DNA from 2 places in the Bradyrhizobium ontarionense genome. Region 2 is predicted to be linked to the other one. Evidence: predicted binding sites of a transcription regulator. Region 2 holds the regulator's gene; the other holds the start of a gene.
The links. Region 2 encodes PhoB, which activates phosphate uptake and scavenging genes when phosphate is short. Its sites were predicted from a motif close to TGTCATNNANCTGTCAT; they were not measured.
Positions count from the first base shown of each region.

Region 1: the regulator PhoB is predicted to act here: its motif matches at 4,350-4,366, upstream of LQG66_RS33445 (LTA synthase family protein).

Region 1 covers NZ_CP088156.1:7,613,892-7,620,248, reverse strand. The annotation lists gene LQG66_RS33465 (isochorismatase family protein) at 1-482, shown strand, start outside; gene LQG66_RS33460 (hypothetical protein) at 484-813, shown strand; gene LQG66_RS33455 (MFS transporter) at 810-2,039, shown strand; gene LQG66_RS33450 (rhodanese-like domain-containing protein) at 2,042-2,437, opposite strand; gene LQG66_RS33445 (LTA synthase family protein) at 2,564-4,270, opposite strand; gene LQG66_RS33440 (DUF2380 domain-containing protein) at 4,475-5,419, opposite strand; gene LQG66_RS33435 (sensor histidine kinase) at 5,616-6,357, shown strand, end outside.
Region 2 covers NZ_CP088156.1:3,458,176-3,471,143, forward strand. The annotation lists gene LQG66_RS15630 (HypC/HybG/HupF family hydrogenase formation chaperone) at 1-252, opposite strand, end outside; gene LQG66_RS15635 (HyaD/HybD family hydrogenase maturation endopeptidase) at 280-867, opposite strand; gene cybH (Ni/Fe-hydrogenase, b-type cytochrome subunit) at 880-1,623, opposite strand; gene LQG66_RS15645 (nickel-dependent hydrogenase large subunit) at 1,639-3,429, opposite strand; gene LQG66_RS15650 (hydrogenase small subunit) at 3,451-4,542, opposite strand; gene LQG66_RS15655 (nickel-dependent hydrogenase large subunit) at 4,780-6,219, opposite strand; gene LQG66_RS15660 (NADH-quinone oxidoreductase subunit B family protein) at 6,216-7,232, opposite strand; gene LQG66_RS15665 (HoxN/HupN/NixA family nickel/cobalt transporter) at 7,286-8,389, opposite strand; gene LQG66_RS15670 (trypsin-like serine protease) at 8,564-9,883, opposite strand; gene phoB (phosphate regulon transcriptional regulator PhoB) at 9,982-10,689, opposite strand; gene phoU (phosphate signaling complex protein PhoU) at 10,706-11,422, opposite strand; gene pstB (phosphate ABC transporter ATP-binding protein PstB) at 11,457-12,278, opposite strand; gene pstA (phosphate ABC transporter permease PstA) at 12,275-12,968, opposite strand, start outside.

The DNA of each region.
Region 1 (6,357 bases), 4.2 Mb from region 2:
CGATCGGCGAGGTCATCGCACGCGCCTCCGCCTTGGCGGAACGTTTCCGCGAGCTCAGGCTTCCGGTCGTGCTGGTCAACGTCGCCGGCAGCGCGCCGGGGCGGACCGAGCGGCCGCCACGTCACACCACGCCATTCCCCGCGGACTGGACCGATCTCATCCCCGAGCTGAACCGGCAACCGCACGACATCGTGGTGACCAAGCGGACCTGGGGCGCCTTCGCCAGCACCGATCTGGAGACACGATTGAAGGCGCGCGAGGTGACGCAGGTGGTCGTTGCCGGCGTGGCCACCGGCACCGGTGTCGAGTCCACAGCACGGCAGGCGTATGAGCAGGGCTTCAACGTCACGCTCGCCGTCGACGCCATGACCGACACGCGCCCTGACGCGCATCAGTACAGCATCACCAATGTCTTTCCGCGACTGGGCGAGACCGGCACGTCCGCGGACATCATCAGACTACTCGACGCGAGGACCCCCTGACATGAGCTGGCTTGATCTCGTTTCCTATTTCTTCGGCGGCGCCTTCCTGGCCAACGCCGTTCCGCATGTCGTCGCCGGCCTGATGGGTCAGCCATTCCAGAGCCCGTTCGCGAAGCCCTCGGGGCGCGGCCTCTCCTCGTCGACGGTGAACTTGCTCTGGGGGCTGTTCAACGTTGTCGTCGGCTATCTGCTTGTCTGCCGCGTCGGCGATTTCGAACTGAGGAATACAAGCGATGTCGCGGCCCTCGGCCTCGGCTCACTCGCCATCGGCCTGATGCTCGCGCGACATTTCGGCTCGCTCCATGGCGGCGATCTGCGGGAGCGATCATGACGGGCAAGGCGCCGGGCATGTTCCGGTCGCTGCACAAGTTCAACTATCGGATCTGGGCGGCCGGCGCGTTCGTCTCCAATATCGGCACCTGGATGCAACGCACCGCTCAGACCTGGCTGGTGCTGATCCAGCTCACGTCGCACAACGCGTCCGCCGTCGGCATGGTGATGGCGCTGCAGTACGGGCCTCAGCTGCTGCTGTTGCCTCTGACCGGCTACGTGGCCGACCATTTCAATCAGCGACGGATCTTGATCGCCACGCAGGCGACGATGGGCGCGTTCGCGCTCATCCTTGGTCTTCTCACCGTGAGCGGCGCCGTCCAGCTCTGGCAAGTCGACGTGTTCGCATTCCTGTTCGGCTGCGCGGCAGCCTTCGATGCCCCGGTGCGCCAGACCTTCGTCGCCGAGCTGGTCGGGAACGACGATTTGCCCAACGCGATCGCGCTCAACTCGACGTCGTTCAACGCTGCGCGGATGATCGGGCCTGCAATCGCCGGCATGGTGATCGCCGCTTTCGGCACCGGCTGGGCCTTCCTGATCAACGGTGCGTCGTTCATGGCCGTGCTGGCGTCGTTGAGCCTGCTCCGCGTCGCCGATCTGCGTCCGAACCCGCGGGCGCAGCACGCCAAGGGAAACGTCATGGCGAGCGTGACCGCCGGCTTCCGTTATGCCTGGTCCCATCCAGAGCTCCGCGCCACCTTGATCATGCTCGCCCTGATCGGGACGTTCGGGCTCAACTTCCAGATCTTCGTCTCGACCATGGCGATCAAGGTCTTTCACAGCGATGCGCGCGGCTATGGCCTGTTGTCTTCGGTCATGGCCGTCGGCACGGTTGCCGGCGCCCTGTTCAACGCCAGCCAGCACCGGCCGAGATTTGGCGCGCTGCTCGCAGGCAGCGGCCTGTTCGGAATCGGCTGCACGCTGGCCGCGCTCGCCCCGACCATCTGGCTGTTCGGCGCCGCGCTCGTCGTCATCGGCGTCGCTGCGCTGATGTTCACCAATACCACCAACAGCCTGATGCAGCTCGCGACCGAGCCCTCCATGCGCGGCCGGGTGATGGCGCTGCGCGTCGGCGTCGCACTTGGCGGCACGCCGATTGGCGCTCCGATCGTGGGCTGGGTGGCCGACAGTTTCGGTCCGCGCTGGGCGCTCGGCGTCGGCGCGGCGTCAGGTCTGGCTGCCGCGCTCGTTGCAATCGCGGCCATGCGGACGCCGCAGCGCGCGTGATCTCACATTCCCGGCTCGATCGGCTTCTCGACCGCGCCGCCATTCTCGGCCCAGTCCTTGAACGCGCCGACGTTGAACACCTTGTCGTAGCCGAGATCCTTCAGCGTCTTGCCCGACAGCGCCGAGCGGCCGCCCGAGGCGCAATACAGGATCACGCTCTTGTCCTTGGCGAAATTCTTGTCGTGATAGGGCGAGTCCGGATCGGCACGGAACTCGAGCATGCCGCGCGAGACGTGCACCGCGCCCGCGATCTTGCCGCTCTTCTCGACCTCCGGCGCGTCGCGCACGTCGACCACGAGCGTGTTGCCCTTGGCGATCATGGCCTGCGCCTCGGCCGGAGTGATCTTCGGAACCGCGGCATTGGCGGCGGCCAGCATCTCTTTGACTGATGTGGACATGTCGAACCTCCCATTTGAACGAGCGAACGGGTAGCCCAGCACGGCACCGCGGGCAATCCTGCGATCGGACGATTCAAGGCGTGCGGTGGCCTCATGCGAGCGGCCAGGATTCCGCCTGGGCCTGCTCTACAATCCCCGGATCAGGTCGGCGTCGATCAGCATGCGGTTGAATCGGCGGGCTTCGGCGCCGTCGCCGCAGGCATAGAACACGCCCTTGCAGCGCAGCATGATGTCCTTCTGCTCGGCGAACGACGGATCGAGCGGAATGCCGGCCGCCTCCAAGGTGACCAGCGGCAGGTAGGCGGCATCGATCGTGTCCATCACGACCGCGCTCTGGCGCGGCTCGAAATTGACGGCGTCAACAGCGTAATAGGTTGCGTAGTAGCGCGGATCATAGCTCTCGAGCTTCCGGCCGATGCCGGCCTCGCCGAGCGCGGGATCGAGGATGTGCGGCGAGAACTCCGGCTGATGGTCGCCATAGCGAACGATCAGGAACGGCTGGTCGCCGAAGCGCTTCTTCAGGCTGGCCACGAAGCGCTGATAGTCCGAGGCGCTCATGGCCTGCCGGCGCAGATATTCGTCGATCGCGGGCAGATTGCCCGGCGCGCGCCAGGACGGCGTCAGGTCGGGCCGAAACGTCGTCTCCCAGGGGAAGTGATTGGCGGCGAGATAGACGAACATGAACAGCGGCTTGGACTTCTGCTGCTGCATCAGGTCGAGCGCGGCATCGTAGAAAAATCCATCGGGCTCGACGCCCTTGGCACTGAGATCCCGCGCATCCAGGAAGCGCTCCACGCCCATCGTGGTCTGGAAGCTGCGCGCGCTCATGAAAGCACCATGGGCGGGATAGATCGAAGCGGTGTCATAACCGCATTGGCGCAGCGCGAGCGGCAGCCCGCGCTCGACGCGGCCGGCGGCGATCCGCGTCACGAAATAGGCGAAGCGGCCGAACGAGCGCGACGACAGGCCGGCCAGCACGTTGTACTCGGTGAACCAGCTCGGCCCGCCATTGCTCTCGGCCATGAACCGGCGCGCCTTGCCGTCGAAGGACTTGAAATGGCTGCCGTAGCCGGCGGGCACCTTGATGCCGGGGGCCGAACGGATGTCGAAGCTCGACTCGTCGTGGATCAGCACGATGTTCGGTCGCCGGCCGGCCGGATGGCAGGAGTCAGGGATCGCGGCGGCCAGCCGGCGATCCGCCGTGGCATCCGACTCCATGAAGCCATTGGCGAGGAAATCCGACACCGCGGTGACGCCGGAGCGCGCGAATTTGGACAGATAGCCGTCGTCGTAATAGCCGCGCCAGGCCTCGTCGCGCCAGTTGAGCGAATAGAGCGTCAGCGCGGCGAGGCAGGCGAGCTTGCACGCCAGCGCCGGCAGCCGCGCGATCCGATAGGGATCGACCCACCACAACAGGCCCATCAGCGGCAGCACCACCGCGGCCGCCACCATGACCGAGAGCTTCAGGTTGGGAAAGATCGTGAACAGGAACGCCGCGCTGTCGTGATCGATGATCATCACGTCGACGAAGTTGGCGGTCATCTGGACCACCGCGTGCTTCAGCTGCGACAGCAGCACCAGCACGACGACCATGGTCAGCGCCAGCGCGCCCGACACCGCCGGCCGCCGCAGCAGCACCAGCCAGAAGCCGTTCAGGATGCCCCAGGCCAGCACGAAGCCGAGCCGCGAGCCGAAATCGTTCTCCGTGTGCAGCATCAGCGCCAGCGCCGCGACGTGCGGGGCGGCGACCGCCGACAGCCGTACGACGGCGGAGCGCGCCGCGTTCTCGCCGGCGAGCGTCGTGATCGGTTCGTGATTGGGGGTCAGCGACATGCGGCGGCGATGGTCGGACGGGAATGCCCTTCGCCGGCGCATGCCGGCAGATCAGGGACGCCCTATCCTGTCATCCGAACGTAATCAAATCGTCACAAATAACAACAGCCGGACTCGCGCGGAATGCCGATCGTCCGGCATCGCGGCACGGAGCGGCCCGACCGCCGCTCCAATCCCTGCGGCCGCCACGGCAGCTGCCGCCGATCAGCGTTCGGAGCCGCCATTGTCGAGCAGCCGCTCGCGCACCAGGCGCACCGCGCCGCGGCCCCAGGAATAATTGGCGCCGAGGCGCAGCCCGCTGTCTCCCACAGCGACAGGCGCGCCGGTGTCGGCCTGGCGGACGCGGAAGCCGATGATGTACTCGGTGCGGCCGATCCGCCTCACGATCCCGAGCAGCGACTGCTGCGCGCCGAGCCCGCGTGCGATGTTCGCTTCGCACGCCTCGCAATCGCGCAACGGCTGCCCCGGCGTCACCGCGGCGGCAGCGTCCACGAGACGGTAGCGTCCGGACTGCTCCAGGAGCTGCCGCACCGCATCGGTCGCCGCCTGCAGCTCCTTGCGGTCGGTCTCGGTCTCGCCGAGCGCGGCACCGGCGCTGGTATCGTCGAGCTCGAACGGCAGCAGCGCCAGCCGGATCGGCTGCGGCGTTGCCAGCGCATCGCGCACCTGGCGCGAGACGAACATCTCGGCGCGCTCCCAGGCCTCGTCCGAGTCGCCACGGAAAGTGAAGATCTTGTCGAACAGCACGCGGTTGGACGCGACTTCGATCGCCGATGCCCGCGCCCATTGCACCAGGGTCGAGAGCTTCTGCACGCCGCCGGTGATCACGACGCCGGCGCCGGCGTCTGCGGCCATGTGCAGCCGGGCCGCAGGCGGTGCATCGGCTGCCGGACATGAGGCGCCGCAGGCGGGACTGACGAGGCGCAGGCGCGCGTCGGCCGCGACGTCGCGCCTGAGCGCGGCGATGAAGGCCTCCAGCCGCCGCTGATGCACCGCGGTCTGGTCGGACGGCTCGCCGGAGGTGTCAAGATAGCTGAAATCGTCGACCATCACGGCCGGGCTATCGTCGTCGGCGGCGGCGCGGACGGTGCCGGCGCTCAGCATCAGCGCGGCCAGAGCAAGACGACTGAAAGAGCGAAAGCTTGTCATGAGAGCCCCATGGCGAAGTGTTGCACGGCACAATGCTAGACGCGCTCCGTCACGGCTGAACCGGGCCCGGTCCCGATCAGGCACGGGAAAATTTCACGACGGCGCGGCGATCCGGCGGACACGCTTTCTGCCGCGCCGGTTCTGCCGTTAGATGGCGGCCGGCCTCGCCATCGTCTGCGTTCGAAAGGCGTGAGAGATGTGGACCTTCGCCCGCTACGACCTCAAATACCGCCTGACCCTGCGGATAGCGCTGGTGGCGGCGCTCTGCTTCGCAGCCATCTCCGCCTATGTCCTGTTCGACATCGACCGGTCGGCGCACGCGCGCAACGAACGGATCGCCGAGATCACGGCCCGAACGCTGCAACTGCAGCAGAGCAAGATGCACTGGGTCAACAGCCCGCCGGCCGGCTTCCCGGACCTCGATGCGGTCGCGGCTGCGGCGATGGGGCCCAGCCTGTGCATCGCCTATCGCGGCGTCGACGGCCAGATCGTGCAGCGCATCTGCGGCGGCGCCGAAGCCCGGACGGACGATCCGCCCCGCATGTTCGCGATGCTGTACCGACGGGTGTTCGATCCCGGCCGGGAAGCGGCGCGGCCTGTGCAGCTCCGCGACGGCCGGACCGGCGATGCGGTGGTGTGGATCGACGCCGGCGTGATGACCGCCGACGCCTGGCGCGAGCTCAGCCGGCTGCTGCCCGTGCTCGGAACGGCACTCGTGCTGCTGTGCGTGCTCGCCCACGCGGCGCTGGCGCGCGCGTTGCGCCCGACACGGCTGATCCGCGCCGGGCTGGAGCGGATCGCGGCCAACGATCTGTCGGCGCGGCTGCCGCCGTTCGACCTCGCCGAACTCTCGGCGATCCGCGACGCCTTCAACCAGCTCGCTGAAGGCCTGCAGACGGCGCTGGCCCAGCGCAGCGAATTGACCCGGCGTCTCATTG
Region 2 (12,968 bases):
CAGGTCGGCGAAGAACTCGTCGCAAGAATTACCGTTCATCGCGGCCTGCAGCCCCCGCAGCGCTTCGGCGATCAGCCTGGCCTCTTCGTCATCGAGCAGACGAACGGCGTCATCGAGATAGACCAGCACCTTGGCGCCGACCGGCGGCTTGTCGAGCAGCATCACCGAGACGCGGCGCTCTTCGCCGGCGAAGCTGCACAGCGCGGAGACGCCATCGGTCTCCACGATCGTCATCGGCAGGCCCAGGCACATGACGGACTCCCCTCGCAGCGCCGGCGGTCACTCGGCCGCGCGCGCCCGCATCTCGTAGCTGTGATGATCGATGTCGTTGGCAAGCAGCCGCTCGTCGCCGGCGAGCGGCTCGCGCCGCAGCACGGCCGGCGCCCCCCATTCCGCCAGCAAAGTGCAGGCCTGCTCGATCGCCGGCGCGATCTGGGCACGGACCGGCGCGGTGAGCGGTCCGCCCCAGTCCTCGAGGTCGAGCGGCTGGCAGCCGATCAACGCGAGGCGACGCGGATAGCGGCCGAGCAAATCGGCGGCGCTCAGCACTTCCTGGAAGCCGGTCTGGTGCAGGCTCATCTTCTTGGCACCGGTGAAGCGCGGCACCTCCTCGTCACGGACGAGCTTGAGCTCGCCCGGCACGAGGCCGTAGTCGATGGCGTCGAACACGATCAGGCCGTCGGCCTCCTCGACATAGTTGACGAGGTAAAGCCCCTGCGTGCCGCCGTCGAGGATCGTGACGTTGTCGGGCACGGTGAAGCGGCGGTGGAATTCCTCCACCACCCGCACGCCGAAGCCTTCGTCGGCCCACAGAATGTTGCCGATCCCGAGCACCAGGATGCGGTCGTGCCCGCTCTCATCGACCATGCCGGCCCCCTGTTAGTCGCGGAACTGCCGCTCGCCCGAGATCATCGAGGAGATGATGCTCTGGCGTGACATGATGTCTTCGCGAATGGCGGCATAGACGTGCACCATCACGAACGTGACCAGCGCCCACATCCCGAGATGATGCCAGGTATGGACATCCTGGCTGTTCGGCCAGATCGCAAACACCCAGCCGAACAGTTTGTGCTGCCAGCTGTCGATGCCCTCGCCTTCCGAATAGAGGGCAAAGCCGGTGACGATCATGAAGGACACGAACAGCGTGAAGCCGGTGAACATCGCCGTCTGCGCCAAAGGATTGTGGCCGACATACATCTTCGGCTCACGCTCCAGGAAGGCATACCAGCGGATCTCGTGCAGCACTTCCTTCCAGAACTGCTTGCGATGCACCGGGATGTAGAAGATCTGCCGGGAGTGGTGGTTGCCGACGAAGGCCCAGAAGATGCGGGCGAGGAAGAACACCGCCAGCACCTGTCCGGCCGCAAAATGGGCAAAGCGGATATAGCCCATCACGAAGTTCGCCGACGCCTCCCCCGACACCGTCGGCAGCGGCGTCCCGATCAGATAGCCGGTCACCATCAGAACAATGATCGCGAACGCGTTGACCCAGTGGCAGATGCGCACCGGCGCTTCGTAGACATAGACCGTGGGCCGGCCGACCGCATGCTCGCCGGCGCCGTCGGCCGCGATCGCGGCGATGTCCGTCCCCGACTCGGGCGGTCGTGCAACTGCATCCATCATGACCCTTCTCCCGTGCTACCTGACCTTGACCTTGGCCAGTTCCTGGCCATCCGGACTCATGACGTGCGTCGAGCAGGCCAGGCACGGATCGAAGGAATGGATCGTGCGCAGGATCTCCAGCGGCTGCTCGGGATTGGCCATCGGGGTGTTCATCAGCGACGCCTCGAAAGCGCCGATGTTGCCCTTCGGATCGCGCGGCGAACCGTTCCAGGTCGTCGGCACGACGCACTGGTAGTTGTCGATCTTGGTGTCCTTGATCTTGATCCAGTGCGCGAGCGCGCCGCGCGGCGCCTCGGTGAAGCCGACGCCCTTGGCCTCCTTCGGCCAGCTCTCGGGCTTCCATTTGTCGACATTCGCAGTCGAGCTGTCGCCGGCCTTGATGTTGGCGATCAGCTTGTCCTGGAAGTAGCGCATCTGCCGTCCGGCCCAGACCGATTCCAGCGCACGCGCCGCGGTGCGGCCGAGCGTCGAGAACAGCGCCGTCAAAGGCAGGTCGAGATCCCTCAGGAACTTGTCGACGGGATCCTTGAACTCCGCCTTGTTCTGCGCATAGCCGACCACCCAACGCGCGAGCGGACCGACCTCCATCGCATGCCCCCGCCAGCGCGGCGCCTTGATCCAGGAATATTTGCCGCCCTCGTCGAGCTCCTTGATGTCGGTCTTGGTGCCCTTGGCATTGGGACCGAGCACGTAGTTCGGCTCGGTGATGCCGTCCCAGGGATGCAGCCCCTTGGTCTCGTCGGGGTATTTGTACCAGGAGTGAACCACGAACTCCTGGATCTCGTCGGGATTGGCGTGATCGACCGGAAATACCTCGGACAGATTGCCGTTGATGATCGCGCCCCGCGGCAGCTTCAGGCTCTTCGCGGAATAGTCGTTCGCATGCTCGGGTACGTCGCCATAGGCGAGGACGCTCTTGCCGGACAGGCCACCGCCATAGAGCCAATCCTTGTAGAACGAGCCGATCGCCGCGACGTCGGGAAGATAGACCATCTCGTTGAACTCGATCAGGCGATCGATGATCGAGGAGACGAGGTTCAGCCGCTCGATGTTGATGGCTCCGACAGCTCCGGTGCCGTCGATGTTGATCGGACATGGCACGCCGCCCACCAGCCAGTTCGGGTGCGGGTTCTTGCCGCCGAAGATGGTGTGGATCTTGACGATCTCCTTCTGGAAATCGAGCGCCTCGAGATAGTGGGCCACCGCCATCAGATTGGCTTCGGGCGGCAGCTTGTAGGCCTTGCTACCCCAATATCCATTCTTGAACGGGCCGAGCTGCCCCGACTCGACGAACTTCCTGAGGCGGGTCTGCAGGTCCCTGAAATAGCCGGGCGACGACAGCGGCCAGCTCGAGATCGACTGCGCCAGCGTCGAGGTGGCCTTCGGATCGGCCGAGAGCGCCGACACCACATCGACCCAGTCGAGCGCGTGCAGATGATAGAAATGCACGACGTGATCGTGCACCTGCAGCGCAAGCTGCATGAGGTTGCGGATCGAGTTGGCATTTTCCGGGATGGTGATGCCGAGCGCGTTCTCGACGGCGCGCACCGATGTGAGCGCGTGCGTTCCGGTGCAGACGCCGCAGATCCGCTCGGTGAAGGCCCAGGCGTCACGCGGATCACGGTTCCTGAGGATCACCTCGATGCCGCGCCACATTGTGCCGGTGGAAACCGCATTGCGGATGACATTGTCGGAGTCGACATTGACCTCGACCCGCATGTGTCCCTCGATGCGGGTGACGGGATCGACGACAATGCGCTTACCGGAATTGTCAAGATTGAAGCCGTTAGGGGTCTGGATGCCCATCGTTGCCTGCCCTGAATTCGATTAATGATCTTGTTTGGCGTCGTCGCGCTTGGTGGCTAGCCGTTTGACGGCCGTCACCGCTGCATGCGCCGCGACTGCCGCGCCCACCGTGCCGGCGGCAACCATGCCGACCTGGTCGGCGTTGCGCTCGATACCAAACTGCTTGATGTTGGTGAGGCGGTCGTAGAACGAGCCCTTGTCCCAGAAGCCGTCCTCGGAGCAGCCGATGCATCCGTGGCCCGACTGGATCGGGAACGACACGCCGCCGTTCCAGCGCACCGTCGAGCAGGCGTTATAGGTGGTCGGGCCCTTGCAGCCCATCTTGTAGAGGCAGTAGCCCTTGCGCGCGGCCTCGTCGTCCCACTCCTCGACGAACTGGCCGGCGTCGAAATGCGGGCGGCGATAGCACTTGTCGTGGATGCGCTGCGAGTAGAACATCTTCGGCCGGCCCTGGCGGTCGAGCTCGGGTAGCTTGCCGAAGGTGGTGATGAAGGTGACGACGCCGGTCATCACTTCCGCGATTGGCGGACAGCCCGGCACCTTGATGATGGGCTTGTTGGTGATCACCTTGTCGATCGGCGTGGCCTGCGTCGGATTCGGCTTCGCCGCCTGGACGCAGCCCCAGGACGCGCAGGCGCCCCAGGCGATGATCGCCATCGCGTCCTCGGCCATCAGCTTCAGCTTCTCAACGAACGGCTTGCCGCCGTCGATGCAGAACATGCCGCCCTCGTTCAGCGGCGGGTTGCCCTCGACCGCGAGAATGTACTGGCCCTTGTACTTCGCGCGCGTCTCTTCGAGGATGGCCTCCGCCTGATGGCCGGCCGCCGCCATGATGGTGTCGTCATAGTCGAGCGAGATCATCGACAGCACGGCATCCTTCACCAGAGGATGCGCCGAGCGAATGAAGCTCTCGGAGCAGCAGGTGCATTCGAGCCCATGCATCCAGATGACGGGCGTGCGCGGCTTGGTCTCGAGCGCATTGGCGATGCGGCTGGCGGCGAGCGGGCCGAGGCCGAGGCTCGTCGCGGTCAGACTGCAGAACTTGTGAAAGCTGCGTCGCGTGATGCCCTGACGCCTGATGACGCTGTAGAACGTTTCCGTCGCCGCGCCCATGAGTCCTCCCCCTATGATCACCTTGGCAACCGTTATGGTCGCTATCTGACAGGAGGAGACAGCAAGAAGCAGGCCAGCATCAAAGCCGGATTTGAATCACAATGATTCCAGATGCTTGGAGCGAACACATCGACGCGACAGGACAAATACGACCCGGTCTGACGTGACGATCGGAAATCACGCGCTTTGCACCCGACAAGTTTGTTACCGCCTGTTGCTCGGCTGTTTGCAGTGCGTTCAATGCGCGGTGCACACCATGCACGGATCGAACGATCTGACGACATGCTGGATGCCGACAGCGCGCGCACCGGCCGCGCCGACCTCGGTGCCGACGAGCGCCTGCTCGAGCGGACCTGCGATGCCGCCGGCATCGCGCGGCGAAAAATTCCAACTGGTCGGCGCGATGATCTGATAGCGCTCGATGCGGCCGGAGCGCACCGCGAGCCAATGGCCGAGGCTGCCCCGCGCCGCCTCTACGAGACCAACGAAGTTGCCATCCGCCGTGTCGCCGCTATTCAGGCAGAACGGCTCGTTGAGACGCAGCGCCTTGATCCAGCCTTCGATCGAAAGCGCAAGCTGCGCCGTCTCGATCAGCCGGGCAATCACGCGATTGCGGACATTGCTGCCGTCAGCGGCGAGCAGCGCCGTGATCAGCGGCTGACCGTCCACCGCCTGTCTCGCTAGTGCGCCAACCTCGACGGGCTGACCGGCCAGGCGCGGCGCCTTGCACCAGCTGTAGGCGTCCGCCTTGTCGGCATCCGGCACGGTGCGGCTCTCGGCCGGATCGAGCGAGGTCTCGCGCATCCAGGCGTGCGAGACGTCCTCGGTGATCCGGTCCGACGGCAGAGCTTCGACCTCTCCGTTGCTCGCGCGAATACCGGCGCGAAAACGAGCGCCGTCCGAATCGTGGTAGGCGCCGAAACTCATCAACAGGCCCGGACCCTTGCCGAGATCGGCGAGAGACAGCGCATCGGCGACAGCGAGGAAATGCGCAAAGTCGCCACCGCGACCGTCGCGCCAGCGGTCGAGCTCGTCCGGTGTCGACAAGGCAACCACGTTCTCGAGCTTGTCGGCGAACATCACGCGTTCGAGGAAGCCGCGAAACGATGCCGCGATCGCATTCAGCCGGATGCGCTCGCCAAGCTCGATCGCGCGCGTGGTCCCGCCCGGCTGGAACGCAAGGCTATGCGGCCATTTTCCGGCGATCACGCCCATGATCTCCAGCAGCCGCGCCCGCGCCGGCAGCGCCTCACGCGCCGCACTTCCTTTGGTCGCGGTAAAGCGCTCGGCCGCAGCGCCATGCCAAGCCTGCGACGCATAGGCCTCGCGGGCGAAGTCTGGCATGAAGAAGATATAGAAATGCGTCAGGTGATCCGCCGCGTTCTCGGCCGCATGGGCGATGTTGGTTGCGAGCACGCCGTTCGGCGCGGTCGCGACGCCCATGGCCTGGCGCAACGCGCCTGCCGCTGCGATCGACTGCGACACCGAGCAGATGCCGCAGATGCGCGGTGCGATCACCAGGGCATCGAGCGGCGGACGCCCCTCCAGGATCTGCTCGAAGCCGCGATAGAGCGGCGCGGTGACTTCCGCGCGCGCCACGCGGCCTTGCTCGATGTCCAGCCGGACCTCGAGATCTCCTTCGACGCGGTTGAACGGGCCGACCGTGATCCGCGTCATGAGCTGCGCTTGTCGCCCGAGCGGCTCGGCGGCACCACGACGTGGTCGGCCGTCGCGTTGACGCGGACGCGCCGCGGCGTCGCGGACTTCGACAGCGCCGCGAGCGCCACGAACCAGGCCTTGGGCATGTCGGTCGGCAGGCCGACGGGAATGCCCGCAAGCTTCGCGGTCTGCAGATAGTTCTGCGCACTCTCGAAGCCGGGCGAGGTGCAGGCGATGCAGGCATAGCCGCCCTTGGTGCAGGAGCCGCCGCCGTTCCACGAGCGCTGATTGCAATCGCCGACGGCCTGGGTGGCACGACAGCCGAGATGCTCCATCAGGCAGCCCCGCTCCGACATCGTCTCCGCGCTTGCCTTGAATTCATAGAACTCGTTGCGCGAGCAGCCGTGATGGGCGAGGTGATTGGCGATGAATGTCGGCCGGCCGAAACCATCGAGCTCTCTCGCGGTGAGGTCGCCGTTGGTGAGGGCGAGCAGGCTTTCCATCATCCAGCCCGGATGCGGGGCACACCCTGCGACATTGATCACCGGCAGCCCACGCTTCGAACGGAAGCTGGCGCCGAGCGCGCCGCCGACGTCGCTGCCCTCGAACTGCAGCCCGACGGCGTCTGTCGGGTTGACACCGGCCGCGGGAATCCCGCCATAGGCAGCACAGCTGCCGACGGCGACGACATAGTCCGCCAGCGGCGCAAGATCGAGCAGCCAGTGATAGATCGAGCGGTTGGTGCCTGCGAGCATGTTGAAGCGGCCAGTCAGGCCCGGCCCGCGTGCCACCGAACCTTCGAGCACGAGCAGGTCGAGTCGCTCGCGGCCGTCCCGGATCGCCTCAAGCAGGTCGACGACTTCGTCGCCGGTCTGCTCGCTGACCGAGGGGTGCCATACCAGATCGATGCCGGACTGGCGCAGCTCGTCGAACCAGCCGGAGGCGCCGCTTTCCAGGATCGACATGGTGCAGCCGCCGCAGCTCGCGCCCTGCAACCACAGCATCCGCGTCATCGTACCGGAGCCGTCCATCGTGAGCGTTCCATCCCAATCTCGGCCTGTCGCGTTCCGTCGGGCCGGCCGATTTAGCCCTTCAGCGGAAACGCCGGCAAGCGCGCCGCAACCGAAGGCGATGGCTTGCGCTGACGGCGCATGACGATGATGGCACCGATCCAGGCGGCGGGAAACAGACACGCCACCACGATACCGAGATTGGCCAGATAGCCATTCAGCGCGGCCGCCGTATCCCAAGGCCCGCCCGAGAGGCCGAGTTGCGGCCCGACAAGACTGAAGGCCTCGGCGCTGCCGATCACCAGAGCGATGGCGACCGATGCGCCGGTGATCACGAGATTATAACGGAGCTTGCGCACGGGATCGGTGAGCGCCCAGCGGTAGGCCCCGGCCATCAGCATGCTGTCAGCGGTATCCACAGTGGCCATCGCGGCGGCGAACAGCGCCGGGAACACCAGCACGTGAGCGAGACTGGCGCCCCGCGCGGCCTCGGTGGCCGACAGGCTCAACAGACCAATCTCGCTCGCGGTATCGAAGCCGAGGCCGAACAGGACGCCGAGCGGATACATGTGCCAGGCACGGCCGACCATGCGCAACAGCGGACGCAGCAGGCGGATCAGGAGGCCGCCTCCCGCGCGCCCGGCCTTGTCGGCATCACCTTGCGACGGCTGTTCGGCATGCGGCTGCGCGGACCGACGCCAGAGATTGATGAGCAGAACGAGATTGGCGCAGGCGATCAGCAGCAGGAAGACCGATGATACGGCTGTGCCGATCACCCCGCCGATCACCCTGACGGCGCTTTCGTCATTCATCAGCCCGGCGCCGGCGACGAGGCTCAACACGACCGTCGCAATGACGACGACGCTGGAATGACCGAGCGCGAAGTAAAGACCGGCAGCGCGCGGCGCGTCGCCGTCCTGCACGAGCTTTCTCACCACATTGTCGATCGCCGCAATGTGGTCGGCATCGACCGCATGGCGCAATCCGAGCAGCCAGGCCAGCATGGCGGTGCCGACAATGGCCGGACGGTCCGCATAGAGGGCGACCGCCCAGGCCCAGGCAAGGCCGTTGGCCGCCACCAGCCCCACAGCCAGGACCGCATTCCCCTGCGCCTGCCCCCGCCGCCGGAACAGCGCGGGCCGCGGGCCGTGGGGATGATCAATTGGAACAATCGTCATACGCTGGAGAGAGCAAGAGACGCGCCAGTTCGCCGTGGGCCCAGCCTCCAGGCCGAAAGCCGCGCGGAATCAAGGGGAGCAGGGCCTTCGATCGCGGATCGGCGTCCTCGATTGGCAAGCCGCTATCCGGTCACGCGCAGACAATGACCAGCCGCACGCCTTGATCACGCATCGTCAACGTGCAGATGCCCTCCTCTCCGCCACGATCTCACTCCGAACCGCCGCCTCGAACTGGCTCGCGGGTGCGGCGAACATCAATCGCGTCTCCTCGTGGAAGGCCGAGAAGATACCGACCACGGCCGGCTCGCCGCCGACCTCGGCCAGGATCGGCGAGCCCGAATAGCCGAAATTCGCCAGGCAATGGACGGTCAGCAGCCGGGCGTCCCTGGTCATGTCGGCGCGGCAGTTGCGCTGTCCGGTCGGCGAATAGCGCCGCTCCTGGCCGTAGCCGATCTCCGAGATCGTGCCTGCCTTGGTCGCTGCCGCGAGATCGTCGCGCGTGAGCGCCTTCACCGCCACCGGCCTCGACGGCAGATCGTCCTTCAGCACGATGAGCGCCCAGTCTGACGGCGAGCGATCGAGCGACCATTTGTCGTGCTGGGTCGGGACGAAGTCCGGGGCCACGATCAGGCGGTCTGCGACCGAGGACGCGGCTGGCGTGCCCCTGTTCATGCCGGCCAGGAAGCGGACGTTGCCGGGGCTGACCTGCGCGACCCCGTTGAACACGCAGTGTGCGGCGGTGAGCACGACGCGCGGAGCCACCAACGTGCCGGTGCACCAGCCGCCGGTGCTGTATTGCGCGACGGTGACCACGCCGATCGACGACGCCGGCCAGGATGTGGGATCGACGACCTCGCCGATGTGCCGATCGAGCCCGAGCAACTCTCCCGGCCTGGGGCTGGCGATGCCGGCGTCGGCCGATTCGAATTTCGGCTTCCAGTTGGCGATGATGGTCTCAGCCTGCCGCCGCTGCGCTTCGCTCAGCTTGACCCGCTGCACGTCGCGGCCGGCCGACCTCACCCCGTTGCGGCCGGCCATCACCAGCCAGGCGTAGCCCTGAACCGGATCCTGCTGCACCGATCGGCCGTCGAGCATCATCAGCCCGAGCATGTACTGCGACTGGGCGAAGCCCTGCGCAGCCGCGCGGGTGAACCAGCGTGCGGCCTCGCCGTAATCACAGGCAACGCCCTCACCATTGACGTAGGCGATGCCGAGATAATGCTGGGCGACGGCAAGCCCCTGATCCGCGGCCTTGCGATACCAGGCCAGCGCCTCGGCGGGGTTGCGCGGCTGGCCCCAGCCGAACGCGGACATGAAGCCGAGATCGAACTGCGCCCGCGCATCGCCCTTCCGCGCCAGCGGCGTGAGCCGACGCAGCGCCGCCGCATGCTCGCCGCTGCCGGCGGCGGCAACCGCTTCGTCGAGCTCGGCGGCCGAGGCGCCCACCACGGCGCCGAGCACCATGGCGAGACATATGATGATCGTCTTGATCAAGGGCGTCCGCTGGGACCGAAGACACTTCTGATGAGGCGCCCACCCAAAATGATCAAGACGGCATCGGCGTGGCGGAAAGCAGTCCGCCGCCTCCTTAATCAGGCCTGCTCGATCTTGGCAAAGCGATCGTCCAGGGCGTAGCCGGCCCCGCGCACGGTGCGGATCGGATCCTGCTCACGCCCGGGATTGAGCAGCTTGCGCAAGCGCCCGATGTGAACGTCCACGGTCCGCTCGTCGATGTAGATGTCGCGGCCCCAGACGCTGTCGAGCAGCTGCTCGCGGCTGAACACGCGGCCCGGATGCTCCAGGAAGAATTCGAGCAGCCGGTACTCGGTCGGGCCGAGATCGATCGGCCTGCCGGAGCGCGCCACGCGGCGCTTCTCGCGGTCGAGCTCGATGTCGCCATAGGTGAGCACGGTGGCGAGCCGCTCGGGGCTGGCGCGCCGCAGCAGACCCTTCACGCGGGCCAGCAGCTCGGGCACCGAGAACGGCTTGACGATGTAGTCGTCGGCGCCGGTCGCGAGCCCGCGCACGCGCTCACTCTCCTCGCCGCGCGCGGTCAGCATGATGATCGGCAGCTGCCTCGTCTCCGGCCGCGCCCGCAGCCGCCGGCACAGCTCGATGCCGGAGAGGCCCGGCAGCATCCAGTCGAGCACGACGAGATCCGGAATACGCTCCTTCAGCCGCGTGTCGGCCTCGTCGCCGCGCGCCACGGTCTCGACCTCGTAGCCCTCGGTCTCGAAATTGTAGCGCAGCAGCGTGGTCAGCGCTTCCTCATCTTCCACCACCAGAATGCGCGCAGCCATGTCTCAAGCGTCTCTCTCAGTTGCCGGGAATCGTGGTCGCAAAGCTCGTCATGTCGCCCTTGGGGCGCTTGTCCGTGATCTGCTGGCCCTCGATCATGTAGAACACCGTCTCCGCGATGTTGGTCGCGTGATCGCCGATCCGCTCGATGTTCTTGGCGCAGAACATCAGATGGATGCAGAACGAGATGTTGCGCGGATCCTCCATCATGTAGGTCAGGAGCTCGCGGAACAAGGACGTGCAGATGGCGTCGACTTCCTCGTCGCCCTTCCACACCGTCATCGCCGCCGGCAGATCATGCGCGGCATAGGCATCGAGCACGGTCTTGACCTGCGACTGCACGAGATCGGTCATGTGCTCGAGCCCGCGGATCAGCTTGAGCGGGTGGAAATCGCTCTCCAGCGCCGCGACACGCTTGCCGATGTTCTTGGCGAGGTCGCCGATGCGCTCCAGATCGGTCGCCACGCGCATCGCGCCGACGATCTCGCGCAGGTCGACCGCCATCGGCTGGCGCCGGGCGATCGTGAGCACGGCACGTTCCTCGATGACGCGCTGCAGCTTGTCGACCTCGGCATCGGTGGCGACCACCTTCTGCCCGAGCGCCACGTCGCGCCGCACCAGCGCATCGACGGAATCGACGATCAGCCGCTCGGCGAGGCCGCCCATTTCCGATACCAGCCGCGTCAGGTCCTGCAGATCGCTGTCGAACGCCTTGGCGGTATGTTCACTGGCCATGATGATCTCCTAGAGGCAATGATGCTGTCCGGCGTCAGCCGAACCGGCCGGTGATGTAGTCCTGGGTCCGCCGATCGCTCGGCGAGGTGAAGATCTTGCTGGTCTCATCGAACTCGATCAGCTCGCCGAGATACATGAAGGCGGTCTTGTCGGAGACGCGCGCCGCCTGCTGCATGTTGTGGGTGACGATCGCGATCGTGTAGTTATCGGACAGCTCCTGGATCAGCTCCTCGACCTTGGCAGTCGAGATCGGGTCGAGCGCCGAGCACGGCTCGTCGAACAGGATCACCTCCGGCCTGACGGCCACGGTGCGCGCGATGCATAGCCGCTGCTGCTGGCCGCCCGACAGCGACAGGCCGGACGCGTTCAGCTTGTCCTTGACCTCGTTCCACAGCGCGCCACCGCGCAGCGCCTTCTCGACGCGGTCGTCCATCTCCGACTTCGAGATCTTCTCGTAGAGGCGGATGCCGAAGGCAATGTTTTCGTAGATCGTCATCGGGAACGGCGTCGGCTTCTGGAACACCATGCCGACCCGGGCGCGCAGCAGGTTCAGATCGAGCTTGGGATCGAGGATGTTGGTGTTGTCGAGCATCAGCTGGCCGGTCGCGCGCTGGCCCGGATAGAGATCGTACATCCGGTTGAAGATGCGCAGCAGCGTGGACTTGCCGCAGCCGGACGGGCCGATGAAGGCGGTCACGCGGTTGGTGCCGAGCGACAGGTTGATGTTCTTCAGCGCCTGGTGCTCGCCATAATAGAAATTGAGATTGCGCGCGATCACCTTGGCCGGGGCGTCCGGCAGCGACTTGGAGGGAATGGCGGCCGTCGGGCTGCTCACGGATACGGACATATCGGTCATTTCGAGCTCCTCTCGGCGCCGAGAATGCGCGCGCCGATGTTCAGGGCCAGCACGGTCAAGGTGATCAGAAGGGCGCCGCTCCAGGCCAGCTGCTTCCAATAGGCATAGGGGCTCTGGACGAAATTGTTGATGGTCACCGGCAGGTTGGCCATGGTCTTGCTGAGGTTCAGGCTCCAGAACTGGTTCGACAGCGCGGTGAACAGCAAGGGCGCGGTCTCGCCGGCGACACGGGCGGTCGCAAGCAGGACGCCGGTGATGAGGCCGGAGCGCGCGGCCCGGTAGGCGATCCGCTTGATCACCAGCGAGCGCGGCAGACCAAGGGCGGAGGCCGCCTCACGCAACGGGTTGGGCACCAGCAGCAGCATGTCCTCGGTGGTGCGCAGCACGACCGGGATCACGATCACGGCGAGCGCGAGCGAGCCTGCGAGCGCCGAGAAGCCGCCCATCGGCACCACCACGGCACCGTAGACGAACAGGCCGATGATGATCGACGGCGCCGACAGCAGGATGTCGTTGATGAAGCGGATCACCGAGGTCAGCCGGTCGTTGCGGCCATACTCGGCGAGGTACGTTCCCGCGAACAGGCCGAGCGGCGCGCCGATGCCGACCCCGATCACGGTCATGATGATGGATCCGACGATCGCGTTGCGCAGGCCGCCTTCCGCGGAGCCGGGCGGCGGCGTGTCGGCG